Regions from separate parts of the Oceanisphaera sp. W20_SRM_FM3 genome, predicted to be linked through region 1. Evidence: predicted binding sites of a transcription regulator. Region 1 holds the regulator's gene; each other region holds the start of a gene.
What was found. Region 1 encodes sigma-54, which starts transcription at its own class of promoters, with help from an activator protein. Its sites were predicted from a motif close to TGGCACNGTTTTNGCTT; they were not measured.
Positions count from the first base shown of each region.

Region 2: a site for sigma-54 is predicted at 1,634-1,650, ahead of ACEN2G_RS00130 (superinfection exclusion B family protein). Genes of this name have one in related genera too.
Region 3: a site for sigma-54 is predicted at 2,220-2,236, ahead of glnA (glutamate--ammonia ligase). Genes of this name have one in related genera too.
Region 4: a site for sigma-54 is predicted at 1,704-1,720, ahead of flhA (flagellar biosynthesis protein FlhA). Genes of this name have one in related genera too.

Region 1 covers NZ_JBGQOP010000015.1:49,612-53,843, reverse strand. The annotation lists gene lptB (LPS export ABC transporter ATP-binding protein) at 1-572, shown strand, start outside; gene ACEN2G_RS09610 (RNA polymerase factor sigma-54) at 756-2,210, shown strand; gene hpf (ribosome hibernation promoting factor) at 2,233-2,520, shown strand; gene ptsN (PTS IIA-like nitrogen regulatory protein PtsN) at 2,523-2,969, shown strand; gene rapZ (RNase adapter RapZ) at 2,979-3,845, shown strand; gene ACEN2G_RS09590 (HPr family phosphocarrier protein) at 3,832-4,107, shown strand.
Region 2 covers NZ_JBGQOP010000001.1:21,439-25,670, reverse strand. The annotation lists gene ACEN2G_RS00140 (TetR/AcrR family transcriptional regulator) at 141-764, opposite strand; gene ACEN2G_RS00135 (GlcG/HbpS family heme-binding protein) at 993-1,424, opposite strand; gene ACEN2G_RS00130 (superinfection exclusion B family protein) at 1,723-2,295, shown strand; gene ACEN2G_RS00125 (methylglyoxal synthase) at 2,505-2,966, opposite strand; gene ACEN2G_RS00120 (bacterioferritin-associated ferredoxin) at 3,225-3,416, opposite strand; gene ACEN2G_RS00115 (TIGR01244 family sulfur transferase) at 3,617-4,051, opposite strand.
Region 3 covers NZ_JBGQOP010000005.1:30,651-34,882, reverse strand. The annotation lists gene typA (translational GTPase TypA) at 138-1,967, opposite strand; gene glnA (glutamate--ammonia ligase) at 2,354-3,781, shown strand; gene ACEN2G_RS04215 (DUF2955 domain-containing protein) at 4,208-4,232, opposite strand, start outside.
Region 4 covers NZ_JBGQOP010000003.1:126,387-130,618, reverse strand. The annotation lists gene flhA (flagellar biosynthesis protein FlhA) at 1-1,664, opposite strand, end outside; gene flhB (flagellar biosynthesis protein FlhB) at 2,185-3,330, opposite strand; gene fliR (flagellar biosynthetic protein FliR) at 3,331-4,119, opposite strand.

The DNA of each region.
Region 1 (4,232 bases):
TGGTACAGCGTGATGCGGGCAGCATTACCATAGATGACCAAGATATTAGTCATCAGCCGATGCATGTTCGCGCTCGCGCCGGTATCGGCTACTTACCCCAAGAAGCCTCCATTTTTCGACGACTTAGCGTGGCCAACAACATTATGGCCGTGCTAGAAACACGTAAAGAGCTCAATGCCGTAGCGCGCATCGAAAAAATGGAGCAGTTGCTCGAAGAATTTAATATTGGCCATATTCGTGACAGCATGGGCATGAGCTTATCCGGTGGTGAGCGCCGCCGTGTCGAAATAGCCCGCGCCTTGGCCGCAGAGCCGCGCTTTATTTTATTGGATGAGCCCTTTGCCGGCGTCGACCCTATTTCGGTGTTAGATATTAAAAAAATCATCTTGCACCTGCGAGATCGCGGCCTAGGCGTACTGATCACCGATCATAACGTGCGCGAAACGCTGGATGTGTGCGAGCGAGCCTATATCGTGAGCCACGGCCATGGTATTGCCGCCGGCACCCCCGCCGAGATTTTGGCCAACGAACAGGTGAAAAAAGTCTATTTGGGTGAGCAATTTAGTCTTTAATAGACTAATAAATCGCGCGGCTATCATAGTTAGCTGCGCAACGGCCCGGCTATTTTGCAGCGCAACTTAAATGAATTTAAGTGAAGCCAAAACTCAGCCAGACCGTAACGTAAAGAGTAATACCGCCTCCTCTGCTGTTGATAAAGAAGGACTTTTGGTTGCTATGAAAGGATTTTTACAACTATGAAGCCAACTCTTCAATTACGTATGGGACAGCAGCTAACCATGACTCCCCAGTTGCAACAGGCCATTCGCCTGCTGCAACTATCGAGCCTAGAGCTGCAGCAAGAAATTCAACTGGCACTCGAAAATAATCCCCTGCTCGAGCAAGAAGAAGCCGACGAGTATGGCAACGACGATGAACTCGTACCGCAGCCAGCTGCCAAAGATGAGCAAATGGCTACCGACAAGGCCATGGAGCAACATCAGTTGTCTGATGAGATGCCCATGGACACTCAGTGGGATGATATTTATACCGCCTCCGCCGGCACCAGCGGCACAGGTGGCCTGCCAGACGGGCTAGAAGAGACCGTCTATCAAGGCGAGACCACAGAGACCCTGCAAGATTATCTGTTGTGGCAGATGCAGCTCACGCCCTTTAGTGAAACCGATCAGGCTATCGCCTTAGCTATTATTGATGCCATAGACGAAGCCGGTTATCTCAGCCTAGACATTGAGGGTATTCTGGCCTCGGTTATCGGCGGCGAGCAGCACATAGAAGCTGATGAAGTGGAGGCGGTGCTAAAGCGTATTCAGCACTTCGACCCTTTAGGCGTAGCCGCGCGCAGCGTGCAAGAATGCTTAGCTATTCAACTGAATGCCCTGCCTGCCAACACCCCTTGGCTCTCACAAGCTCAACGGCTGATCGCCGCGCACATGGATTTGCTGGCCACGCGCGATTATCGCAGCCTGCAGCGACTCACAGGCCTGAAAGAAGATGAGCTCAGAGACGTGTTGGCGTTAATTCAGCAACTCGAGCCAAGGCCTGGCAATAACCTGCTGCAACACAACTCAGAGTATGTGATCCCCGATGTGGTGGTCACTAAGCTGCAAGGGGTGTGGAAAGCCGAACTTAATCCCGAGGCCTTACCTAAGGTGCGCTTAAACCAAACCTATGCGGCCATGGGCCAAGGCCAGCAAGGCAGTGATGGCCAGTTTATTCGCCAGCACACTCAAGATGCCAAATGGTTTATCAAGAGCTTAGAAAGCAGAAATGAGACCTTGCTCAAGGTTGCTAATTGTATTGTCGATCAACAACAGGCATTCTTTGAGCATGGAGCCGAGGCAATGAAGCCCATGGTCCTGAATCAGGTAGCAGAAGTGGTAGAGATGCATGAATCGACGATTTCTCGTGTCACCACCCAAAAATTTTTACACTCACCCAAAGGGGTTTTTGAGTTAAAATATTTTTTCTCCAGCCATGTAGCTACCGAAAGTGGCGGCGAATGTTCTTCTACGGCCATTCGCGCCTTTATTAAGAAATTAGTCGCGGCAGAAAACCCGGTTAAGCCATTGAGCGACAGCAAAATCGCGCAATTACTGGACGAACAGGGGATACAGGTAGCCAGACGGACCATAGCCAAGTATCGTGAGTCACTGGCCATCCCCCCTTCCAATCAGCGTAAGCGCCTATTGTAGGCGGACTTAGAAGGAAGACTTTATGCAAATAAATCTGACTGGACACCATGTAGACATCACTGACTCCCTGCGTGACTATGTGAATAGCAAGTTTGCTAAGCTAGAGCGCCATTTCGATAATATCACCATAGTGCATGTAGTGCTGACGCTTGAAAAATTACAGCAAATTGCTGAAGCCAAAATTAACCTCAGCGGCGGTGAAATCTTTGCCACTTGTGAGCAAGATGATATGTACGCAGCCATCGACGGTTTGTTCGACAAACTCGATCGCCAAGTGATTAAACACAAAGAGAAGCTCAAGCAAAAATAACTATGGAAGTCGCCGATATACTAAGCAGGGACTGCACGCGTAGTGCCGTCCCTTGCACGAGCAAGAAAAGGGCGCTGGAAATCATCAGCGAGCTCGCAGCAGCACACCTCAACATCAACAGTCAGCAATTGTTTGACTGCCTTCTAGCACGGGAAAAAATGGGCAGCACCGGTATAGGTAACGGTATTGCCATTCCTCACGGCCGTATTAGCAATAACAATCAAGCCACCGCCGTACTGCTCACCTTTGCTGAGCCTGTGGAGTTTGATGCCATCGATAACCAGCCGGTGAGTTTGGTCTTTGCATTGCTGGTGCCAGAGCAAGAGTGTAAGCAGCACCTTAAAACCCTATCCTTGATCGCCGAAAAACTCAGTGACAAACAGATCTGTAAGCAATTACGTCAAGCCACTAGCGATGACGAGCTCTATCAAATCATGATTTCTTCTTAAGGAGTAAGTATGCAGCTGGTGATCGTCAGTGGTCGTTCTGGTTCGGGCAAAACCGTCGCATTGCGGGTACTCGAGGATTTGGGCTATTACTGCGTTGATAACCTGCCAGTAGAACTGCTGCCGAGTCTGGTTAAGATGCGCCGTGACAAACCAGGCGAAGTGGCGGTAAGCATAGATGTGCGCAACTTGCCTGACAATCCGGATAAAATGGAAGCTCTCCTTGCGGAGGTGCGTGCCATGGAAGACGTGAGTTTATCCAGTATCTTTATTGATGCAGATAATGCCGCTCTTATTCGCCGTTTCGGGGATACCCGCCGCTTACACCCCTTATCACGCTTGAGTTTGACGCTGGATGAAGCCATCCGCGAAGAAACCAACATGCTGGCGCCGCTATCGTCAGAAGCAGACTTGCGCATCGATACTTCTGACTTAAGTATTCATGATTTAAGTGAAATTATTCGTGCCCGCATCTTGGGTAAGAAAGAGCGCGAGCTAAATTGGGTATTTGAATCTTTTGGCTACAAGTATGGTATTTCACAAGATGCGGATTTTGTGTTCGATGCCCGCTTCTTGCCTAATCCCCATTGGATAGCCGAGCTCAGACCCTTTAACGGCCGCGATGAGCCGGTAGCGACCTACCTAAACAGCCAACTCGAAGTGACTAAGTACCTGTGGCAGATTGAAAATTTGCTGGTGACTTGGATGCCGCATTTAGAGCGCAATAACCGCAGCTACGTCACGGTCGCCATCGGCTGCACCGGTGGTAAACACAGATCCGTATATTTAGTCGAGCAACTGGCTCAAGCCTTTAAAACCATGGGCAAGAGCGTACAAGTACGCCACCGTACGCTGGAAAAAGAGCATGCAAAAAATTGAACGCGACTTAAAAATCGTCAATAAGCTCGGCTTACACGCCAGAGCCGCAGTACAACTGGTACAAGTCACGCAACAATTTTCCGCCACCGTGACTGTGTGCAGTCAAGGCAAGCAAGCCCCCGCCAACAGCGTGATGGGCCTGCTAATGCTAGAAACAGCACAAGGCAGCGCCATCCGCGTGGTCGCCGAAGGCACTGATGCCGCCGCCGCTATGGACGCCGTGGCCGAGCTAGTCGCGGCACGATTTAATGAAGCGGAATAACAGATAGCGGGAAGCTTGAAGCTGAGAGCCGGAAGCTAAGAACTGGCATAAAAATTCGAACCAACAAAAAGCCCTGCATCTTCTGATGCAGGGCTTTGTTTTTACTGCTCGCTTTCCGCTTTCCG
Region 2 (4,232 bases), on a different contig from region 1:
AGCAACAAATGAACGAGGAGCAAAACGGGATAGCCAGAGGGGAAAGACGAGCAGAGTCAGAAAAAGGCAGGTTTTTAGTCAGCTAAGTAAGACACTAGTATCTTGCTTAGCTGACAGTAAAGGCAGACTGACGGCCAGTATTAGGGAGCGGCTGGCAGCGACTTAACGGCACAACCGTCAATCACCATGCGGGTGATAAGCTCGGCAGCTCGCTCGAAGTCTTGGTCGTCCAATTCTTCTTTACCCAGCGCCATGGTGATTTGCCAATTAAAATCCGCATAGGTTTGGGTGGATGACCAAATAGCAAACAACAAATGATGGGCATCAATAGCCGCCATTAAATCATTGGCGATCCAGTCATTGAGCTTGGCGCTCAAGGTGCGAGTTTGTTCTGCCAGTTGCTCGACGATATCTGCGGGTAAATGCGGAGCGCCGTGCATGATTTCATTGGCGAACACCTTAGATGCATAAGGATAATTCTTAGAAATCATTAGCTTATATTTAATGTAGGCGGTGAGCGCCTCTACGGGATCTTGATATTCGATAAAGGGAGCGGAAGCGGCTAATAAGGGTTCCACCACGCTTTCTAGCACGGCGCGATAGAGCTTCTCTTTACTGCCAAAGTAATAATAAATATTAGGCTTGGGCAAGTCTGCCAATTGTGCAATGTCGGCAGTTTTAGTGGCGGCATAACCGTGCTCAGCAAATACGCGGCTCGCAGCCCGTATAATCACTTCTTCGTTCTTCGCTCTGATCCGAGACATGTACTTTTGAACTCCCTATCATTATTCGACGCTATCTTAGCTAATCCTACCCAGTGCGGGCTGATTTGGTCAAAAAAAAGCGCCCTCAAAATGGGCGCTCATTAAGAGTAACCTTGGTTACTCTTTATCTTAAATTACTTTCGACCAATACATCAAATTAACTGACTACGAAGACAAACATTTAAGCTACCTTGCCACCATGCTTATCGTCGAAAATTTCATGTAGCCTTACTTGCAATCGGCAATCAGTTCAGCCAGTTCAACACCGGCTACAGCACATATTTCATCCACGTCGGGCGTATCGCCACTGATGCCCACGGCACCAATAATCTTATTCTGTGCATCACGGATCAAAACACCACCTGGAGCCGGAATGATATGACCTTGAGCCATCACATTAACCGCGGCCACAAAAGCAGGTCTAGCGTCGGCCACTTCAGCCAAACCACGAGAGCTACGGCCTAAAGCCACTGCACCCCAAGCTTTGCCTTTGGCAATATCTGGGCGCAATAAGCTTGCACCGTCTTGGCGCTGCAAAGAAATCAAGTAACCGGCGCTGTCTAATACGGCAACGGTCAAGGGTGCGGCAGAGATTTCTGCTGCGCGCTGTAAGGCACCACGAGTGATAGTCAAAGCTTGTTCTAGTGTAACTGTACTCATTTCTGGGACTCCCTGTCGAATAGTCGAATGTAGTGGTAGAAATTTAACGAGCACTAATAAAACATAAAACACGTACAATGTTAAGAACTTTTGTTCGCCCTTTACGTTAAGGTAAGTATAAGCTTCGCTCATTTGGTCGCCCTGTTTTCGACTTCACGGCTTTCGGCGCTTCCTTGTTTATACGGTAAAAGACGCTAACATCGCGCTAATGGCACATATATTGCTTTATGCTGTGGGGCTCGGCCGTCGGCTTAAATTTTACGTTGCCGCTCATGCCCGCCCTATTACGGAGAAAACCATGTGGGATTTACGACAAATTTCGTCTTTTAATCGCTTTATGTGCTGGCTGTTATTGAGCAGCACCTTAGTCAGTTTGCTACCGCGCACCTTGTTTTCCGGTGCTTTTGGCCTCTGGCTACACGATTATCGATTAGTGTTTATTTTAGGCATGGTGGGCGCGGGTTCTTACTTTTTGTCTCATGTGGCGGTAATGGGTTTTCAATATGTGTTCTATCGTAAGCAGCGATTAATGCAGGAGCGACTATTAAAAGAGTTACTGGATTATTTAGACGCCAATGAAAGAGCCGTGCTGCGAGAGTTTGTGATCCAACGCAAAAGCGTCATTAAGTTGCCAGTAACTGAGCCTGCCGTCAAAAATCTGTTAGAACAAGGCATACTCACTTATGCCTTCGGCGAACCAGGCGAAGCGGGGTTAAATGCCATTAAACCCTTGATGATCGCCATCGCCGCCCGCCCCTTGCTCACCTTTAAGGTATTAGGCCTAAATCCGGCCAATATGACCGAAGAGCAAAAAAGCTTAATCATGAACAACAGACCAAAATATGCCTATAAGCAGTTAGATAGGCACTAGGGCACGTGAAGTGTAAGATGTGAAGCGTGAAGGGGTTAACCACTAACATTAAAGGTTAAGGATTTTTGCTGGAAGAACACACTGCGCCGTCTTTTAGCTTTCTTTCGTATTCTTCCGGATTTTTTAGCAGCCAGTCGCGGTAAACGAAGGGGAGTGTCTTGGTGCTAATCTCGTCCCCTTCACTCTTTACACCTCACGCCTTACGGCTACTATTCCTTGGTTCTTTCTGCCAAGTAACCTTCGTAATCCGGTACGCTAATGCTGAAATCCGTGCTCATTTGCATGCTATCCATCAGCATGTCGGCGGTCGACACATTGGTAGCCACCGGAATATTCCATACCGTGGCTAAGCGCAGCAAGGCCTTCACATCGGGATCGTGGGGCACCGCATTCAGCGGATCCCAGAAGAAAATTAATACATCAATCTTACCCTCGGCAATCAGTGCGCCCAGCTGTTGGTCGCCGCCCATGGGCCCCGACATCAGGCAACGCACCGGCAAGCCAATTTGTCGGCTCAGCATGCTCCCCGTAGTGCCGGTCGCGTAAAGGTGATGCAATTTGAGCGCTTCGGCGCGGCGCCCTACCCATTCAAGTAATTGGACTTTTTTATGGTCGTGGGCCACTAAGGCGACATTTTTATGCGCTGGCAGAATGCGAAACGTTTCGTTCATCTGTAATTGAGTCCCAATAAAGAGCGAGCCCCATACTAGCGAACAATCTGTGACAAAGAATAGGCATCTACAGAAATATAGTGATGAACAGAATAGAGGAATGATAGGAGTCTAGTGGCAGACGCACTGCTTGGCGTGCAAAAGAAAAGACAGCAAGGTTGAAACAACTCAGCCCCGTGACGGGGCTGAGTGGGAAGCAATGCTAGGTATGTGGTTTACAGGCAATCATGTTTATGGGCAGCAGGCTTGATGGAGTAGTTAAGCCACTTCGTAATACAGCGCAGTCTTAGCCGTCTCTTCCGCTAAAATCGCCATAGCGACCGGCACACATTTACCACACTGAGTGCCGACGGCCAGCTCCTGCTTTAGTCGTTTAAATTCACTGCCACCGTTGGCAATCGCTTCACGCAGTTGACTATCGGTAATGCCCTTGCATAAACATACATACATAGTTTGATCCTCCGCATCAATGCAATGAATCTAAATGATATTAATTATCAATGCAAGTCATTATTGCCGAATATAGACACAGCCCGCAAATTTACATCACGCGAATTAAAATCGATCGCTAACGCAGCTGTTAAAGCGCGTTAGCGACCGGTATAAGCATTTTTGTCTCAGATTGAAAGTCCAAGGTAGAGAAACCGACATTAGCCCTGAAAGAGGCCGTCTAAGCGAGGGGCAAGACCGGAGAGATCGTAGCCGGCAGCGCTGGCTTGTTGCACCAGTCGTGCACTGGGTACCTTGGCAGCCTGAGATAAGGCCCACAGCGTAATGGAGCGAGTGCCAGTACGACAGAAAGCCAATACTGACTCTTGCTGGCGCTCCGCCAGCTCTAGTAGCCCAGCAAACTTCGCAACTTCTGCATCAGTAAACTGACCTGGGGTGATCGGCAACCAATGCCAGTGTAAACCCAGCTCTGTAGCGCGCTCTGCTAGGCTCTCAGCCGTTGGCTGTTCAACGCCTTCTGCATCAGGGCGATTACAGATAATAGTGCCGTAGCCTGCGTTTTTAAGCGTTAATAAGTCATCACTGGTAACTTGGTCCGCCACAGATATTGAATCAGTTACGACTTTAATGTCCATCAAGCACCTCGATTGTTAAGTTAATAGTGAGGGGGAAGGCGTGAAACGTGAACAGAGAAAATACCACCCTAAGGTCTAAAGCGTATTCCCGTATACAATAATTGCAAGAGCTATAAGGATAAGACGTGAAACGGGGAGCACAGACGACAAGTATTAACAGCGCTCAGCGCCATTTTAGCCC
Region 3 (4,232 bases), on a different contig from region 1:
GACTGCAAAGGGCGGTGCTTGTCTTTAACTTACGGCGTTCAACGTATGGCGTACCGCTGCCCTTCGGGCATAAAAAAGGGCGCCCTTAAGGCGCCCTTTACGTTAGCTGAACCAGTTTAACTTAAAACAAGTCGAAATTAATCGCGACCAGAACGCTTACGCTCGTTTTCAGTCAAACCGCGCTTACGAATACGTAAGAAGTTTGGCGTCACTTCAACCAGCTCGTCATCACCGATGAATTCCAGAGACTGCTCAAGGGTCATCTTGATAGGCGTAACCAGCGTCAGCGCTTCATCGGTACCAGAAGCACGTACGTTGGTCAGCTGCTTACCCTTAATGCAGTTAACAGTCAGGTCGTTAGCACGGCTGTGAATACCGATTACCATGCCTTCGTACACTTCGGTAGCGTGGTCGATAAACAAACGGCCACGTTCCTGAATGTTAAACAATGAGTAGGCAGATGCCTTGCCGGTCGCGTTAGAAATCAATACGCCGTTAGTACGAGCACCAATGGTGCCGCCTTTGTGCGGGCCGTAATGATCGAAGCTGTGGTTCATCAAACCAGAACCTGAGGTCAGGGTCATAAATTCGGTTTGGAAACCGATCAAACCACGGGCTGGAATAGTAAAGTCGATACGCACGCGACCCTTACCGTCTGGCACCATGTCGGTCATTTCAGCTTTACGCTCGCCCAGCTTCTCCATTACGGAGCCTTGGCTACCTTCTTCGATATCAACGGTCAGGTTTTCGAACGGTTCCATTTTGACGCCGTTCTCTGTTTTCAAGATAACTTCTGGGCGAGATACTGCCAATTCGAAGCCTTCACGACGCATGTTTTCGATCAAGATGCCTAAGTGCAGCTCACCACGACCAGATACGCGGAACTTATCTGGATCTGAACCTTGCTCAACGCGAAGTGCTACGTTGTGTACCAGCTCAGAGTTCAAACGCTCCATGATGTTACGTGAAGTCACGTACTTACCATCTTTACCAGCAAACGGTGAGTTGTTTACTTGGAAAGTCATGGTTACGGTCGGCTCATCTACAGACAATGGCGGCAGCGCTTCAACGGCGCCCACAGCACATACGGTGTCAGAGATTTTCAGCTCACCCAAGCCGGTAATGGCGATGATGTCACCGGCAGTACCTTCACTCGCTTCGGTGCGTGCAAGGCCCAAATAGCCCATTACCAAGCCGATTTTACCATTACGCGTCTTGCCATCGGCACCAATAACGGTGACCTGCTGGTTAGGTTTAACGGTACCGCGCTTGATACGACCGATGCCGATAACGCCTACATAAGAGGAGTAATCGATTTGCGAGATTTGCATCTGCAGGGTGCCGTCTTGGTTCGCATCAGGAACCGGGACTTGGTCAACAACAGTTTGGAACAGCGTGGTCATGTCTGGCTCTGGCGCGTCCACGTCTAAGGAAGCCCAACCGTTGATACCAGAAGCATAAATTACTTGGAAATCCAGCTGATCGTCGGTCGCACCTAAGTTATCGAACAAGTCGAAAATTTGGTCCAGTACCCAGTCAGGACGAGCGCCTGGCTTATCAACTTTGTTGATGATAACGATAGGCTTCAGGCCTTGAGCAAAGGCTTTTTGAGTTACAAAGCGCGTTTGCGGCATTGGGCCTTCTTGGGCATCAACCAACAACAATACGGAATCAACCATAGACAGTACGCGCTCTACTTCACCACCGAAGTCGGCGTGTCCTGGAGTGTCTACTATGTTGATGCGGTATTCTTGATTGTCGGTAGGAGAAGTCCAACGAATAGCGGTGTTCTTGGCAAGAATAGTAATGCCGCGCTCCCGCTCTATGTCGTTGGAGTCCATGACTCGGTCTTCTGCTTCGCCGCGGCTCTCTAGGGTTCCAGATTGCTGCAACAGCTTGTCTACCAGAGTAGTCTTACCATGGTCAACGTGAGCTATGATTGCGATATTACGTAAATTTTCTAACATTCCTGCCTCAAAATACCGAAGTGGGTAAAAAATGGTCTGTCATTTTACTCGGCAACAGCTGATCTACCTAGAAGTATTGAAAATTACTCTAAGCTCGCTTTCCAAGTGACGCCGAATACACCATGATGGGAGTGCGCCTTAGCACAGTGTAGTGCACTAAAAAGATCCACCATGCACCCGTTTGGTGCATAAAATCACATTAGGTTGCTCCCAAAAATGGGTAAACAACATAATGTTATGGGTTTGACAATGTGGCACACATTTCGCTTGTTCTGATTATGCACTCAATTGTGCCACTAAGTTTCATTTATAGCTGGCAACGGATGAATGAGTCGGTTCAACTCACCATCACATCATAAGATGATTATTTTTGGAGATCGAAATCCATGTCAATCGACAAGACTGCGTCAATAGACAACGTAATGGACATGATAAAGGAACACGATGTTAAATTCATCGATTTACGCTTTACCGACATCAAGGGTAAGGAACAGCATATCAGCTTTCCAGTCGGTCAGGTAAACGACGACTTCTTTGAAGAAGGAAAAATGTTCGATGGTTCCTCTATGGCTGCATGGAAAACCATTCATGAGTCAGACATGTTATTAATGCCCGACCCTAGCACTGCGGTCTTAGATCCTTTTACCGACGATTCCACACTTATTATCCGTTGTGACGTGCTTGAACCCGGCACTATGCTCGGCTACGACCGTGATCCGCGCTCTATTGCGCGCCGCGCCGAAGAATACCTCACAGCGACTGGCATTGCCGATACGGTATTAATTGGCCCAGAGCCAGAGTTCTTCTTATTCGACGACGTGCGTTTTCACACCGATATGTCTGGCAGCTTCTTCAAGGTTGACGACGTTGAAGCCAAATGGAATTCAGGCACAGAATACGAGGGCGGCAATAAAGGGCATCGTCCTGGCGTGAAAGGCGGCTACTTCCCAGTGTCTCCTATCGACTCGTCTCAAGATATTCGCTCTGCCATGTGCTTAGTAATGCAAGAAATGGGCTTAGTGGTTGAAGCCCACCACCATGAAGTGGCCACCGCCGGTCAGAACGAGATTGCCTGTAAGTTTAACAGCCTGACGCTGAAAGCCGATGAGATCCAAATCTACAAATACGTAGTGCACAACGTGGCCCATGCCTTTAATAAAACGGCCACCTTTATGCCTAAGCCACTTGTAGGTGATAACGGCTCTGGTATGCACGTACATCAGTCATTGGCCAAAAACGGCGTCAACCTGTTTGCCGGCGACTTATACGGCGGTCTTTCAGAAATGGCCTTGTTCTATATCGGCGGCATCATTAAACATGCTCGTGCGCTAAACGCCATTACCAACCCCTCCACTAACTCCTATAAGCGTTTGGTACCCGGCTTTGAAGCCCCAGTAATGCTGGCTTATTCGGCCCGTAACCGCTCGGCGTCCATTCGTATTCCTTTGGTGAACTCGCCAAAAGCGCGCCGCATCGAGACACGTTTCCCGGATCCGGCAGCCAATCCTTATCTGTGCTTTTCTGCACTGTTAATGGCGGGCTTAGACGGCATTCAAAACAAGATCCATCCGGGCGATGCCATGGATAAAGACTTGTATGACTTACCACCAGAGGAAGCGGCTGAAATTCCAACCGTGGCAACGTCATTGGACAATGCGTTGGATTGCCTAAATGCAGACCGTGAGTTCTTAACTCGTGGCGGCGTGTTCAGTGATGAATTTTTGGATGCCTTTGTTAAACTGAAGCGCGCCGAAGCTCAGACCGTGAACATGGCTGTGCATCCGCTGGAATATGATCTTTACTATTCAGTTTAAGAAGCTAGAAATTAAAGAGCAACTGAGCACAAAAACAAACCCCGAGCCAAAAGCTCGGGGTTTTTTATTGAGTGCTCGTCATCAAGGGAACCAACTTATGTCCCGCTAAGTAAAAATGAGCATTTTCAGGTCAAGGAGCAGAGCCACTGACAAAAGCTATTCTCGCCACGGAAGAACACGGAACGCACGGACACAGTTCACAAGCGACAAGAACCTAAGGGCTTATTTATAGTAAGGACTCCCCTCGTCCAGGCTGGGTGTTTGGCTCTTACCCCTTAATAGTTTTATCTAGGCTTTGGCTTTTTCAAATCTGATCACTATTTTTCCGTGTTCTTCCGTGCGTTTCGTGGCAAAAAATCTTTAATCCCGTCTCTCTTGCGCGCTCTTTGTTTAGCTAGGCGCTTGGTGCTCGGTGTTATATTTTTATCAACCCACAATCTCATACCTAGTC
Region 4 (4,232 bases), on a different contig from region 1:
TCGCGAATGGTCACCCCTTCATGGAGCAAGCTTTGCAGCACTTTGGTCACTAAACCTAAGCTCATGGTATTGGGTACTAGGCCCTCTACCAGTTTAGGTTGATTACGCCCCACCTGATCGATGAGGTTTTGCACTTCTTCATGGCCCAATAACACGGCGGCATGGTTAGTCAGCAACTGGCTTAAGTGCGTGGCCACCACGGTCGCGGCATCCACTACCGTATAGCCTAAGCTTTGTGCCTGCTCTATTTGGTCTTTGGCAATCCAAGTGGCTTCTAAGTCAAAAGCCGGATCTCGGGTGTCTATGCCTTGCACCGGACCAAACACTTGGCCGGGGTTAATGGCCAGCTCGCGCTCGGGATAAATCTCCGCCGAGCCTGAGCTCACGCCCATCATGGTAATTTGGTATTGGTTGGGCCCCAGCTCTAGGTTGTCGCGAATATGCACCGCAGGAATTAAAAAGCCCAACTCTTGAGAGAGCTTCTTGCGCACGCCTTTGATGCGGCTCAGTAGTTCGCCGCCCTGAGCTTGATCCACCAGACTGATTAAGCGATAGCCTACTTCCAGGCCAATAGTATCCACTTGCGCCACATCGTCCCAACCCAGCTCTTTCACATCTGTACTCGGTGGGGGCGGTGCTAGCTCTTGTTCAACTAACTCTTGAGCCACGCGGGTATTACGCTTAATCGTCCACCAAGCAGCAAACGCCGATGCCCCCCCTAGTAACAGAAAAGCAAAATGCGGCATGCCGGGTACTAGCCCCATAACAATCAAGATACCCGCGGCAATCGACAGCGCTTTGGGTTTATCAAACAGCTGGCCCAGCATGGCTTCACCCATGTCTTCGCTGTTATTTTGGCGGGTGACGATAATGGCTGCGGCAATAGAGAGCATCAGCGAGGGGATTTGCGCGACTAAGCCATCACCGATAGTGAGCAGGGTATAAATTTTTGCCGCTTCACCAAACGACAAGCCATGCTGGGCCATGCCGATAATAAAGCCGCCAATTATATTGATAAACAGGATCATGATGCCGGCGATGGCATCACCTTTTACGAACTTAGAGGCACCATCCATGGAGCCGTAAAAGTCCGCTTCTTGGGTCACTTCGGCACGGCGGCTACGGGCTTCATCTTGATTTATTAAGCCGGCGTTTAAGTCCGCATCTATCGCCATTTGCTTACCTGGCATGGCATCCAAGGTAAAGCGCGCGCTTACTTCGGCAATACGGCCAGCACCCTTGGTCACCACGGCGAAGTTGATGATCATCAAAATCAAGAACACGATCAAACCAACCGCATAGTTACCGCCGATCACCACATTACCAAAAGCTTCGATAACGTTACCGGCCGCGCCCTCACCTAAGTGCCCTTCTAGCAGCACCACTCGGGTCGAGGCGACGTTGAGCGCGAGCCGCAGCAAAGTCGCCACTAATAACACGGTTGGGAAGGCGGCGAAGTCCAACGGCCGCTTGCTGTAAACCGCCACCAATAAGATGACCAAGGCCAGCGAGATATTAAAAGAAAATAGAATATCGAGCAGCAGCGCAGGTATGGGTAATACCACCATGCCCAATGCAGCCAGCACCAATAACGGCGTGCCTATGCCCTTGCTAAACCAAGTAGACCAAGGCCCCAACTGTTGAAATTTTTCCTTAAATGCCATTACGCCTAAATTGCCACCAAAGAGAGATGGGCTGAATGGATGCAAGAAACGAGCCAAAGGTCTTACTTGTGAGTCGTGAAGAGTGAAGGGTGAGGGGAAGAGCGGTGCGACGGTCCTTGTAGCCGGCAACTTGTTCGCCGGTCCGCGTCAGCGGATGTTTTTGAAGACAACATAAAACCGTGGCGAACAAGTTGCCACCCTACAAAAGGCCAGAGCTAAACCCTAACCTTCGTCATCGAGGAGTGCAACGACTCAGCAATCCATAGTTATGTACAGCGCCGTTGTAGTATGGATTGCCGCGCTACGCTCGCAAAGACGGAATAAGGGCGCATAACAACAGAGCGCAGAGCGGCGTAAAGATTGACGCCCAACAGGTATCTACAAGACACTTAGGGCTTCGGCGGGATAGTTTTGTTGGTTGTTTTTAAACAAGACACCAAACCATGCCGAATACTCTCCACCTAAAATAGGGGCACGCTGCAAAAAAAATCGGTATTTCGCTTCTAGCTTCCAGCTATCTCTAATAGGGTCTATCCACTTTTAGCTCGTCGGGAATGGGCAGGTCGTCTTTTAGCGCCGTGGGTTTGCGGCCTTGGCCTTTGCGCCAGTTATTTAGCTGGAACACATAAGCCAATACTTGTGCAACCGCCACAAACAGGCCTTCCGGGATCTCGCTACCCACTTTCGTCGAAAAATAAATAGCACGCGTCAGAGGCGGCGAAGAAATCACGGGTATCTCATACTCGCGAGCAATTTCACGAATTTTTAACGCTACCTCATCCATGCCTTTGGCCACGACTTTAGGCGAGGCACCGGGCGTAAATTTATCGTAACGCAGCGCCACCGAGAAATGATCAGGGTTGACCACCACCACGTCCGCTTCGGGCACATCACCCATCATGCGTCGATTAGCCATTTCTTGTTGCAGGCGCCGAATACGCCCTTTCACTTCCGGCTTACCTTCGCTGTTCTTGTATTCGTCTTTCACTTCCTGCAGCGTCATCTTTAGCTGGCGGGTGTGGTTCCAAATTTGAAACGGCACGTCTATGGCCACGATCGGTAGCAAGGCTAAGCACAGCACCAGCCCCATATTCATCACCAAGTCGGTGGCCTCCACCATGGCCTTGGGTAAGCTCTCGTTACTGAGACGTAAAATATTATCGAACTGGCCCCATAATACGGTAATGGCGAGGGTGGCAATAAACACCACCTTAGCAATCGACTTAAGCAGCTCTACCATAGCTTGCACGCCAAACATGCGCTTTAAGCCTTTAATGGGGCTCATTTTGCTCAGTTTGGGCATCATGGCGTCGCTGCTAAAGTTAATGCCACCCAACAAACTGTTACCGACTAAGGCCGCCACCAACACAATGGCGAAAAACCCCATCAAGGGCCACATAAGGGCGAACATGGAGTCACGAAAGGCCGGCAGCATGGACTCAGGGTCAAATAAAGTCGCGCGATCGACAGAAAAACTCGTCTTAAATACCTTGAACAACGCCAACGTCAGCGCATCACCCACCATAATTAAGCCGAAGGCGCCGCTCAACAATACCGCCGCCGTACCTAGCTCTTTTGAGCGCGGGATCTGGCCTTTTTCGCGGGCTTGGCGAAGCTTTTCCGCCGTAGGCAGTTCGGTTTTTTCTTGACCATCGGACTCTGCCATTTAGCCTCCTTCACAGGTGAGCTGCAAGGTATCGCACATTACCATTTGGGTGCGCTGCCAGTGGCTTTCAAAGTGACCTAAAAAGCCCCCCAGCGTCAGCCATAAAATAAATAGGCCGCAGACCATGCTCACCGCAAAACCGATACTGAAGATATTCAACTGGGGCGCGGCACGCGTCATGATACCAAAGGTAAAGTTAATCAATAGCATGGCGACTATTGCCGACAACGCCATGGCCACGGCCGCATAAAATAGCATACTGAGTAAACCGGCTAACTGCTGCCAACTGGCCACGCTAATGCCATCCATGGACACCGGCAAAGTATCAAAGCTCAGCACTATGGCTTCAATCATCACCAAATGACCATTGAGCGCTAAAAACAATAAGGTGCCCAGCATCAAATACAGCTGGCCGACCACGGGCGTCGATTGCCCGTTCAGCGGATCCACCATAGAGGCAAAACCCAAACTGGTTTGCATGGCGATCACTTGGCCGCCGGTAACGAAGGCCTGCACTAAAAACTGGGAGAGCAAGCCGATGGTGGCGCCAATCAGAACCTGTTGAGCGGTAATCAAGAAACCACCTATGGAGAACAGCGCCACATCCGGCATAACGGGCAACACAGGAGCCACGGCTATAGTAATGGCCACCGCCAACAGCAAGCGGTTAAACATAGGCGTCAGGTTGGCACCAAACACCACCATGGTCATCATCATGCCGGCGATACGGCACAGCGGCCATAAGTAGCTGGCCAGCCATAGCAATATTTGCTCAGTGGAAAAATTCACGCGGTTCCTTTAACTAGGGTGAAGCGTAAGGTGTGAAGGGTGAAGCGAACGAAATAACACCCAGCCCTAAACTAAAAACCAACCTATTCTTGCCACGACTCTTTATTACGAGA